Regions from separate parts of the Klebsiella sp. MISC125 genome, predicted to be linked through region 2. Evidence: predicted binding sites of a transcription regulator. Region 2 holds the regulator's gene; the other holds the start of a gene.
The links. Region 2 encodes LexA, which represses DNA repair genes until DNA is damaged. Its sites were predicted from a motif close to TNCTGTATGTACATACAGNA; they were not measured.
Positions count from the first base shown of each region.

Region 1: a site for LexA is predicted at 2,035-2,054, ahead of metR (HTH-type transcriptional regulator MetR). Genes of this name have one in related genera too.

Region 1 covers NZ_CP180448.1:5,955,775-5,961,814, reverse strand. The annotation lists gene yigL (sugar/pyridoxal phosphate phosphatase YigL) at 1-174, shown strand, start outside; gene ACMYSL_RS27895 (carboxylate/amino acid/amine transporter) at 263-1,162, shown strand; gene metR (HTH-type transcriptional regulator MetR) at 1,050-2,003, opposite strand; gene metE (5-methyltetrahydropteroyltriglutamate--homocysteine S-methyltransferase) at 2,121-4,382, shown strand; gene ACMYSL_RS27880 (PTS transporter subunit EIIC) at 4,619-6,034, shown strand.
Region 2 covers NZ_CP180448.1:5,802,215-5,808,254, reverse strand. The annotation lists gene ubiA (4-hydroxybenzoate octaprenyltransferase) at 1-352, shown strand, start outside; gene plsB (glycerol-3-phosphate 1-O-acyltransferase PlsB) at 462-2,885, opposite strand; gene ACMYSL_RS27190 (diacylglycerol kinase) at 3,015-3,383, shown strand; gene lexA (transcriptional repressor LexA) at 3,506-4,114, shown strand; gene dinF (MATE family efflux transporter DinF) at 4,186-5,502, shown strand; gene ACMYSL_RS27175 (CsbD family protein) at 5,639-5,848, shown strand; gene zur (zinc uptake transcriptional repressor Zur) at 5,941-6,040, opposite strand, start outside.

The DNA.
Region 1 (6,040 bases), 150 kb from region 2:
ATCGCCTTCGGCGACGGCATGAACGATGCGGAAATGCTGTCGATGGCGGGTAAGGGCTGCATTATGGTTAACGCGCACCAGCGCCTGAAGGACCTGCATCCTGAGCTGGAAGTGATCGGCAGCAACGCCGATGACGCCGTACCGCACTATCTGCGTAAACTGTATCTCGACTAAAAAAGATTGACAACTGCTCTATAATTGAGCAGTTGTCAACTGACCTCTTCGCTACAATGAGTGTTCTTTAATCTACGAGACATTCATTGTGGCGCTACTGATTATCACCACCATTCTGTGGGCCTTTTCCTTTAGCCTGTACGGCGAATATTTGGCGGGTCATGTCGATAGCTATTTCGCGGTGCTGGCGCGCGTTGGCCTGGCGGCGCTGGTGTTTTCACCCTTCCTGCGTACGCGTGGACAAAGCCTGACAACTATTGGCTTGTATATGCTGGTGGGCGCGATGCAGCTTGGCATCATGTATATGTTGAGCTTCCACGCCTACCTCTATTTGACGGTCTCTGAGCTCCTGCTATTTACCGTTCTGACGCCGCTCTACATCACCCTAATCTACGATCTCATGAGCCGACGTCGCCTGCGCTGGGGCTATGCCTGCAGCGCGCTGCTGGCGGTTATTGGCGCAGGAATTATTCGTTATGACCAGGTGACCAACCATTTCTGGACCGGTCTGATCCTGGTACAGCTCTCCAACATCAGCTTCGCTATCGGGATGGTGGGCTATAAGCGCCTGATGGAAACGCGCCCGATGCCGCAACATAACGCTTTCGCCTGGTTCTATATCGGGGCGTTTCTGGTGGCGGTAGTTGCCTGGACTCTGATGGGTAACGCGCAGAAAATGCCAGAAACGTCGCTACAGTGGGGCATTCTGGCCTTTCTTGGCGTGGCGGCGTCGGGAATCGGTTATTTTATGTGGAACTACGGTGCCACCCAGGTGGATGCTGGTACGCTCGGCATCATGAACAATATGCACGTGCCTGCCGGGCTGCTGGTGAACCTTGCCATCTGGCAGGAGCAGCCCCGCTGGCCGAGCTTTATTATTGGAGCTCTGGTGATCCTGGCCTCGCTATGGGTCCATCGGCGTTGGGTCGCTCCGCACTCCTCACAAACGGTAAGTGGTCGCAAGCGTGGTTCCGCGCTGAGCGAATAAACGCCTCGGTGGCCGGCTGCCGCTGCTCGCCATCGCGCACTGCGGCGTACAGCCGGCTCCACAGTCCCTCGCCCAGGGTTTTGGTCACCACCAGGCCCTGGCGTTCAAAGTTTTCTACTACCCAGTGCGGCAGGGCAGCGATACCCATCCGTGCGGCCACCATCTGAATTAACAGTAACGTATTGTCGACGCTCTTCAACTGCGGGCTGATCCCTGCAGGCTGTAAAAAGTGACGCCAGATATCCAGGCGCGCGCGCTGCACCGGGTAAATCAGCAGCAGCTCGGTGGCTAAATCCTCAGGCGCAATCCGCGTTTTTGCCGCTAGCGGATGATCCGGCGCCATCACCAGACGCACTTCAAAATCAAACATCGGTGAATAGTGCAGACCGCTGCGCGGCAGAATATCAGAGGTCATCACCAGATCCAGCTCACCCTGCTGCAACCCCGGCTGCGGGTCAAAGGTGACTCCGGACTGAAAATCCACTTCCACATGGGGCCAGCGGGTGCGGAAATTCTCCAGAGCCGGGGTGAGCCATTGAATACAGCTATGGCATTCGATGGCGATACGCAGACGGGTTTGCTGCGGTTCATTGCAATCCTGCAAGGCGCGGCTAATTTGCGGCAGTACCTGATTGGCTAGCTGTAGCAGGATCTCTCCCTGTGGGGTAAAGCGCAGCGGCTGGCTCTTACGCACAAATAGACGAAAGCCAAGGCGCTGTTCCAGATCGCTGAACTGGTGGGACAAGGCGGATTGGGTCTGGTGCAGGGCCGCAGCCGCGCCTGCCAGAGAACCGCTATTCCGCAACGCCTGGAGCGTTTTCAGGTGTTTAATTTCGATCATGAAAGTCCTTCACTTCGGCATGAATAATTTGCGCTTGAGGAATATACAGTAACTGCCAATTATGGATGTGTAAACATCTGGATGGCTAAATACAAAAAATTCCATAAGAGGCATAACATGACAATCCTGAATCACACCCTCGGTTTCCCTCGCGTTGGCCTGCGTCGCGAGCTGAAAAAAGCGCAAGAGAGCTACTGGGCGGGCAACAGCTCCCGCGAAGAGCTGCTGGCGGTTGGGCGTGAGCTGCGTGCTCGCCATTGGGATCAGCAGAAGCAGGCAGGCGTTGATCTGCTGCCGGTGGGCGATTTCGCCTGGTACGACCATGTTCTGACCACCAGCCTGCTGCTCGGCAACGTGCCGGCTCGTCATCAGAACAAAGACGACTCCGTCGATATTGATACCCTGTTCCGCATTGGCAGAGGTCGCGCACCGACCGGTGAACCGGCTGCCGCCGCGGAGATGACCAAATGGTTTAACACTAACTACCACTACATGGTGCCGGAGTTCGTGAAGGGCCAGCAGTTCAAACTGACCTGGACTCAGCTGCTGGATGAAGTGGACGAAGCGTTGGCGCTGGGCCACAAGGTCAAACCCGTTCTGCTGGGGCCGGTCACTTACCTGTGGCTCGGTAAGGTGAAAGGCGAGCCGTTCGACCGCCTGAGCTTGCTGAACGATATTCTGCCGGTTTACCAGCAGGTGCTGGCTGAGCTGGCAAAACGCGGCATTGAGTGGGTACAGATTGATGAACCAGCGCTGGTGCTCGAGCTGCCGCAGGAATGGCTAGCGGCCTTCCAACCGGCTTATGAGGCGCTTAGAGGCCAGGTTAAGCTGCTGCTGACCACCTATTTTGAAGGCATTACGGCGAACCTTGAGACCATCACCGCGCTGCCGGTGCAGGGTCTGCACGTTGATTTTGTTCACGGTAAAGATGACGTAGCAGAGCTGCATCAACGTCTGCCTGCCGACTGGCTGCTCTCTGCGGGGCTGATCAATGGTCGCAACGTCTGGCGCGCCGATCTCACCGAGAAATACGCGCAGATTAAAGACATCGTCGGTAAACGCGATCTGTGGGTGGCTTCTTCTTGTTCCCTGCTGCACAGCCCGATCGACCTGAGCGTGGAGACTCGTCTGGATGCGGAAGTGAAGAGCTGGTTTGCCTTCGCCTTGCAAAAATGCGCCGAGCTGGCGCTGCTGCGTGATGCCCTGAACAGCGGTGATACTGCCGCAATTACCGAATGGAGCGCGCCGATCCAGGCCCGTCGCCACTCGACTCGCGTGCATAACGCGGCGATCGAAAAACGCCTGGCGGCGATTACCGCTGAGGACAGCCAGCGCGCGAGCGCCTATAAAGTGCGTGCCGAAGCGCAGCGGGCGCGCTTTAAGCTCCCGGCCTGGCCGACCACCACTATCGGCTCTTTCCCGCAAACCACGGAAATTCGCGGCCTGCGTCTGGACTTCAAAAAGGGCAATCTCGATGCGAATAACTATCGTACCGGCATAGCAGAGCACATCAAGCAGGCGATTGTGGAGCAGGAGCGCCTGGGGCTGGACGTGCTGGTGCACGGTGAAGCTGAGCGTAACGACATGGTGGAATATTTCGGTGAACACCTGGACGGTTTTATCTTCACCCAGAACGGCTGGGTGCAGAGCTACGGCTCCCGCTGCGTTAAACCGCCAGTAGTGATCGGCGATGTTAGCCGCCCGCAAGCGATCACCGTTGAGTGGGCAAAATACGCCCAGTCGCTGACCGACAAACCGGTAAAAGGAATGCTGACCGGTCCGGTGACCATTCTTTGCTGGTCATTCCCGCGCGAAGACGTGACTCGTGAAACCATCGCGAAGCAGATTGCGCTGGCACTGCGTGATGAGGTAGCAGACCTGGAAGCCGCCGGGATCGGTATTATCCAGATTGACGAACCGGCGCTGCGCGAAGGTCTGCCGCTGAAGCGCAGCGACTGGGATGCCTACCTGGCGTGGGGCGTCGAAGCTTTCCGCATCAACGCCGCCGTGGCGCAGGATGACACCCAGATCCACACCCATATGTGTTATTGCGAGTTTAACGACATTATGGATTCCATTGCCGCGCTGGATGCCGACGTCATCACCATTGAGACCTCGCGTTCCGACATGGAGCTGCTGGAGTCGTTCGAAGAGTTCGACTATCCGAACGAAATCGGGCCGGGCGTCTACGATATTCACTCGCCGAACGTCCCAAGCGTGGAGTGGATTGAAGCCCTGCTGAAGAAAGCGGAGCAGCGTATCCCAGCAGAGCGCCTGTGGGTGAACCCGGACTGCGGCCTGAAAACCCGCGGCTGGCCGGAAACCCGTGCCGCGCTGGCTAACATGGTCAAAGCCGCGCAGAACCTGCGTCAGGGGTAATGTAGAATTACCCGTCTCTCAGACGATGGTGAACCCGTAGGTCGGGTAAGGCTCTAGCCGCCACCCGACAAAATGCAGCACACGCTATAAATCAAACTGTGGGAGGCTTCGGCCTCCTTTTCTCATTATTCCCCCGCCAAAAACGATCGTTAATTCGCCTTTATGATCGTCCTCACAAACGTAATAACATTATATTGTTATAACAATTGCCACCAAAATAATAAAGGAACCTCTGTATGGACTACAACCAGGTGGGAAATGCGATTGTGAAGCACTGCGGTGGCCTGTCGAATTTGCTGCATGTCACCAACTGTATGACCCGCGTCCGAATGACCATCGGTGAGCAATCACAGGTGGATATCGCCGCGCTCAAAAGTATCGACGGCGTGCTCGGCGTAGTGGAGGACGATACCTTGCAGGTGATCGTCGGGCCGGGGAAATCGACCAAAGTTGCGAATGTGATTAACGCGCTGCTGAAAGACCAGCCTGCGGGTGACGCGCCGCTCAGCAGCGTAGAGCAAAAAGCAAAGCTCGCGCGGGAGAAAGCGAAAAAGCAGACCCGCACTAAAGTTATCCTCAAACATATCGCCAATATCTTTGTACCAATTCTACCGTCGCTGATTGCGGCCGGTATCCTGATGGGCATTAACAACGTGCTGGTCAACTCCGCTGCTTCCTGGGCGCTGGCGCATCACGTCGCGGCGCTGGGGGATCTGTCGCCGACTCAGGTAGTACTCGACCAGCGGCACATGCTGGGCGTGAGCCAGTTTCTCGATATCGTCTCGAAGGCGCTGTTCGGTTTCCTCGCCATCTATACCGGGGTGACGGCGGCGAAGGAGTTTGACGGCAACGCGGTGATGGGAGGCCTGCTGGGGGCGATCACTATTGTGCCGCAGATTACCGCGCTGGGGCTGATCCCGGGGCAGGGCGGGCTGATTGGCGTCATTCTCTGCGCCTGGCTAATGTGCCTGCTGGAAAAACAGGTTCGGCGCTTTGTGCCGGATATTGTGGATGTGGTGGTGACGCCGACTATTGTGCTGGTGGTGATGGCTGCGGCGCTGCTGCTGGTGATTATGCCCGTGGCGGGCGTGGTTTCTAACGGCATTCTGCATGGGCTGAACGGCCTGCTTTCTACCGGCGGCATCGCAGCGGGCTTTGTGCTCTCGGCGCTGTTCCCGTTCCTGATTTCGCTCGGCCTGCACCACGGCTTGTTCCCTATTCACCTGGAGATGATCAACGCCACCGGCCACGCGCCGCTGTTCGCCATCCAGATCATGTCCAATGCCGGAATGGTCGGGGCGGCGACGGCGGTACTGCTGCTGACCCGCGATCCGGTGATGAAGAAAATCGCTAGAGGCGCAATCCCAACCTCCATTCTGGCAGTAGGCGAACCCACCATTTTCGGCGTCAATATTCCGGCCGGATTCGCCTTTATTACCGGCTCCATCGGTGCCGGTTTTGGCGGAATGATGGTGGTGCTGCTGGGCGTCTCGACCAACGGCGTTGGCGCAGCCGGGCTATCCGCGCTGCCGCTCATCGCTGACGGTAAATATTTGCAGTACATCATTTCCTGGCTGGTCGGCTGCGCCGCGGCTTTTGTACTGACTTACATCGTTGGCAAAATGCGCGGTTACGATAAAGAAACGGCGTGAAGGAAG
Region 2 (6,040 bases):
TCTCGCCAATATTCTGTGGGCGGTGGCCTACGATACCCAGTATGCAATGGTCGACCGCGATGATGACGTGAAGATTGGCATTAAGTCGACGGCGATTCTGTTTGGCGACAACGACCGTTTAATTATTGGGATTTTACAGGTGGCGGTACTGGCGCTGATGGCGGCAGTGGGCTGGCTGAGCGGTCTGGGCTGGGAGTATTACTGGTCATTGTTTATCGCCGCAGCGCTGTTTGTCTGGCAGCAGAAGCTGATATTTAAACGTGAACGCGATGACTGCTTTAAGGCGTTTTTAAATAATAACTACGTGGGGCTGGTGCTGTTTCTTGGCCTGGCGATGGGGTATATGCAGTAGTTTTGTGGTTTACCCGGCTTGCGGCGTAAACGCCTTAGCCGGGCTACAAAACCGCATTATTCTGGTTGCCCGGCTAAGCGTAGCGCAAGCCGGGATCGCTCTTCAAACGTTACGCTTCATCCTGAGTAACGCTTTCAATCGTTAGACGCACATCAGAAGTAATCAGGTCTGCCAGCATGCGGTAGATCTTCAACGTCTCTTCTGGCTCGGCATCCCCGGTATCGCTGATATAGCCTCTATCACGCAGAGTCAGCACCAAAGTACTAAACACCGCCTTATCGAAGAACTCCGGCGCGTTGATACCGTGCAGCACGGACAGACGCTGAGCCACGGTGCGGCTCTCTTTCTCCAGCGAACTACGGTTCATGGACGGGTTGGCACTCAGCAGCCAGAAGGTGATGGCATAACGCTGCAGCGTTTCGCGCGCGCCTGCGGCCAGCAGTTGCAGAGAGCGGGCGTGAGACGGATTGACGCTCACTTCGTCTTCGTTCAGGGCGATCAGCCCCTGACGCTGCATCTCAGCAATCAGCGCATCGACGACGCCCCCCAGCTCGGCTTTCTCCCAACGCAGGAACAGCTCAGCCTTCAGGAATGGATAGAACATCTCGACATGACGCAATATTTCGGCACGGGTAATGCGACGATGCTGGGTCACAATGGCGGCTAACAGCGACGGCATCACCAGCATGTGGGCGATGTTGTTGCGGTAATAGGTCATCAACACTGCCTGCTCGCGCGGCAGAATGATGATATCGCCAATGGTGTCTTTCTCGACTTCGAACTTGTTCATCTGTAGCGCGTGGTCGATAAGCTCGCTGGCGGAGGCCTCAGGTGTTGTGGCATCCGGCGAATAAGGCACGTTGCGCAGCAGAGCGAGATAGCACTCCAGCTGTTCGGTGAGCTGCTCGCGGGTCAGAGAACGCTGACGTGAGGCCAGCAGCGCGGTACAGCACAGGTTCATGGCGTTTGCCGCGCCGGCGTTATTGATACGCACCATCAGATCGGAGGCGATATTGTTCACCGTCGGCGTCAACCATGACGGACGGACCGCTTCGATAGGATCGATAGCCTCGCGCCAGTCAGGGACATGCTGATTGAGATAGGTCATCAACGGCAGCGGTTCGCCGAAGTTGACGTAGCCCTGGCCGAGGTTGCGCAGCTTGCTGAGGCCTTTCAACATCTGCGGCAGGCTCTCTTTCTCTTTCGTCGCCCCGCGCAGCTCTTTGGCGTAGGTACCGACTTCCATCACGTGCTCGTAGCCAATATAAATCGGCACCAGGGTGATAGGGCGGGTACCGCCGCGCAGCATCGCCTGGATCGTCATCGACAGGGTGCCGGTTTTTGGGTCCAGCAGGCGTCCGGTACGTGAACGACCACCCTCAACGAAGTACTCCACGGAGTAACCGCGACTGAACAGCTCGCCCAAATATTCGCGGAACACCGTCGAATAGAGCTTATTCCCTTTGAAGGTGCGGCGAATAAAGAACGCGCCACCACGACGGAAAATCGGCCCGGCAGGCCAGAAGTTCAGGTTGATACCGGCGGCGATATGCGGCGGCACCAAACCCTGGTGATAGATGACGTAAGAGAGCAGCAGATAGTCCATATGGCTGCGGTGGCACGGAACATAGACTATCTCGTGGCCTTCATGCGCCAGCTGGCGTACGCGCTCGGCGTTATGGACGTTAATGCCCTGATACAGCCGGTTCCAGGTGAAACCCAGTACGCGGTCGGTCAGACGAATCATTTCATAAGAGAAGTTTGCGGCGATCTCTTCCATCAAGGCGATGGCGTTTTGCTGGGCCTTCTCGTGGGAGATTTTCTTGCTACGCGCTTCGTCTTCTACCGCGCGGGCAATGGCTTTTGACGCCAGCAGCTTGTTGAACAGATCCTGGCGCGCAGGTAGGCGCGGGCCGACCGCCGCCAGACGCTGACGGGCGAAGTGCATACGCGCCACGCGGGCCAGCTTTTGGGCGATAATTTTATCGGTACCGTGCTCGTCTGCCATTTTACGCAGAGAGACCGAAGGCGAGAAACGCACAAAGCTGTCGCGACCCAACCACAGAACGGCGAAGAATTTTTGAATGCCGTTTAGCATACGCAGCGGCGGGTTCACTTCGCCTTTTTCACGCCCTGGAGCACGACCAAACATCACAGAAACCGGCACCATCTGCACGTCAAGATCGGGATGGTTACGGTGCAGATCCAGGTAATCATGGAACAGCTTGATGGATTCTTCTTTTGGCGTGTAGTAGGTGAAAACACGCGGGCCGCCGTGAATAAACACGTAGCGGGGAAGCAGGGTACCATCGATCTCCAGCGGCTCAAGCGGGTCCGGTAACTCATGTTCCAGACATTGAGCGCGAAGCGTCAGCAGGTCCGCCTTCGAATTGTAGGGCAGGACGTACATGATGGGACGTGAGGTATCCAGGCCCAATTCCTGAGCAGGTTGTGCCGGAATTGACTTGCTTTTTACCAGTGCCCTTAATGGTAAATTCAGTAATTTATAGTAAATTCGTTGCCAGCCAGACATAGACGATGTGAAGCCTCTGGTTAATCATGCAAATGCGCCGCAAGAATAACAGAAAGTGCGCAAAATTTCCGTTGTAACGCGGCAAACGCGTACACTCATTGACGTCATTTACATAAAAAGGTTTGTTTGATGGCCAATAATACCACTGGGTTAACTCGAATCGTTAAAGCAGCGGGGTATTCCTGGAAAGGATTCCGTGCGGCGTGGATCAATGAGGCCGCATTTCGTCAGGAAGGCATCGCTGCCATTATTGCCGTGGTGATAGCCTGCTGGCTGGATGTCGATGCCATCACGCGCGTTTTGCTGATTGGCTCGGTCCTGATAGTGATGATAGTTGAAATTATTAACAGCGCGATCGAAGCGGTTGTTGACCGTATTGGCCCTGAACATCATGAGTTGTCTGGCCGCGCGAAAGATATGGGTTCTGCGGCGGTCCTGTTGGCGATTATTATCGCGTTGATCACATGGGGAACGCTGTTGTGGGCAAACTACCGCTAAGTCTTGCCATAGCGGCTCGCAAAACGGAAAGAAACTCCTGATTTTTGTGTGAAATATGGTTCCAAAATCACCGTTAGCTGTATATACTCACAGCATAACTGTATATACACCCAGGGGGCGGAATGAAAGCGTTAACGACCAGGCAGCGAGAGGTGTTTGATCTCATTCGGGATCATATCAGCCAGACGGGCATGCCGCCGACGCGTGCGGAGATTGCTCAGCGCTTGGGGTTTCGTTCCCCAAACGCGGCGGAAGAACACCTGAAAGCGCTGGCGCGTAAAGGCGCAATCGAGATCGTTTCCGGTGCCTCCCGCGGTATCCGTCTGCTGACGGAAGAAGAAAACGGCCTGCCGCTTGTCGGCCGCGTCGCAGCAGGTGAACCACTGCTCGCACAGCAGCACATCGAAGGCCACTACCAGGTCGATCCGGCAATGTTTAAGCCGAATGCCGATTTTCTGCTGCGCGTAAGCGGAATGTCGATGAAAGACATCGGTATCCTGGATGGCGACCTGCTCGCGGTACATAAAACTCAGGATGTGCGCAATGGCCAGGTTGTTGTGGCCCGCATTGACGATGAAGTCACCGTGAAGCGTCTGAAAAAACAGGGTAACGTCGTCGAACTGCTACCTGAAAACAGCGAATTTACCCCGATCGTGGTGGATTTACGCCAGCAAAGTTTCACTATTGAAGGTCTGGCTGTCGGCGTTATCCGCAACGGCAACTGGCAGTAACCTCTTCATCTCGCAGCATCATCTGATGCATGGTGCTGCGCTGTTTTCCCTCTTCATTTGGGCTCTTCCCCATGCTTTTTAACGCCGCCGATAAAGCCCTGTGGCGCTTAGCGCTGCCCATGATTTTCTCCAATATCACCGTTCCTTTGCTGGGGCTGGTGGATACCGCCGTTATTGGTCATCTTGATAGTCCGATTTATCTGGGCGGCGTTGCGGTTGGCGCGATGGCGACCAGCTTTCTCTTCATGCTGCTCCTGTTTTTGCGCATGAGTACTACGGGTTTGACGGCTCAGGCATTCGGCGCGAAAGATCCGCAACGGCTGGCGCGTGCGCTGGTGCAGCCGCTGGGGCTGGCACTGGCTGCCGGGATAGCCATCGTCCTATTCAGAATGCCGTTAATTAATCTGGCGCTGCACATCGTCGGCGGCAGTGATGCGGTGCTTGAACAGGCCCGCCGTTTCCTCGAGATTCGTTGGCTGAGCGCTCCGGCATCTCTGGCAAATCTAGTGCTGCTGGGCTGGCTGTTGGGCGTGCAGTATGCCCGTGCACCGGTGATCCTGCTGGTTGTCGGCAATGTACTCAACATCGTGCTTGATTTATGGCTGGTGATGGGCCTGCATATGAACGTGCAGGGCGCAGCTCTGGCGACCGTAACAGCTGAATACGCCACCTTTTTCATCGGACTCGTTATGGCGAAGCGCGTGCTGGTACTACGGGGCGTTTCGCTATCGATGCTGAAAAACGCCTGGCGCGGCGATGTGCGTCGTCTCCTTGCGCTGAACCGCGACATTATGCTGCGCTCGCTGCTGCTACAGCTATGCTTTGGGGCGATGACGGTATACGGTGCCCGGCTCGGCGCTGATGTTGTAGCGGTCAATGCGGTGTTGATGACGATGCTGACCTTTACCGCCTACGCGCTGGATGGTTTCGCCTACGCCGTGGAGGCGCACTCCGGGCAGGCTTACGGTGCCCGCGACGGCAGCCAATTGCTTGAGGTCTGGCGTGCGGCCTGCCGTCAGTCAGGCATGGTAGCGCTGGCGTTTGCGCTGATTTACAGCCTTGCTGGCGAGCAGATTATCGCCTTGTTAACGTCGCTCCCTTCTCTGCAGCAGCTTGCCGACCGCTATCTCATCTGGCAGACAATACTGCCGGTCATTGGCGTCTGGTGCTACTTGTTGGATGGTATGTTTATCGGCGCAACGCGCGGTGCCGAGATGCGTAACAGCATGGCGGTAGCGGCGGCGGGATTCGCCCTGACGCTGCTGACGGTGCCGGTTCTTGGTAATCATGGTCTATGGTTGGCGCTGGCGGTGTTTCTTGCCCTGCGCGGGGCTTCACTGGCGATTGTCTGGCGGCGTCACTGGCAGCGCGGCACCTGGTTTTCATAGCGTGCATTGTTCAGATGGTGGTTAAAGATTCCGAATAATAAATCTTACTCAGAATACTCATCTATAGTTAAGTCATGTCCGGCACACAGCGGGCTGTTCATTCACCGAACGATCACCGAACGATGAGGATGACATGATGAATAAAGATGAAATCGGCGGTAACTGGAAACAGTTGAAAGGTAAAGCGAAAGAACAATGGGGCAAACTTACCGACGATGATATGACCGTCATCGAGGGTAAGCGCGACCAGCTGGTTGGCAGAATTCAGGAACGCTATGGATACGCCAAAGACCAGGCCGAGAAAGAAGTGAAGGATTGGGAAACTAAAAACGATTATCGCTGGTAGCGACTAACGTTCGTGTTTTAACCCGTGGTTATTGCCTGCCCGAATGGTACATGGAGGTACCTATACCCTTGATTCCCGCTGCGGCTAACGCCTCAGCGGGCTTTCTTTTTGATCTGGATGGTGTGGTCATGATGGCAGTGCCCTGGCGTACTGCACGCTTCCACCTCCACACAGGCGGCGCACAGGCCGTGA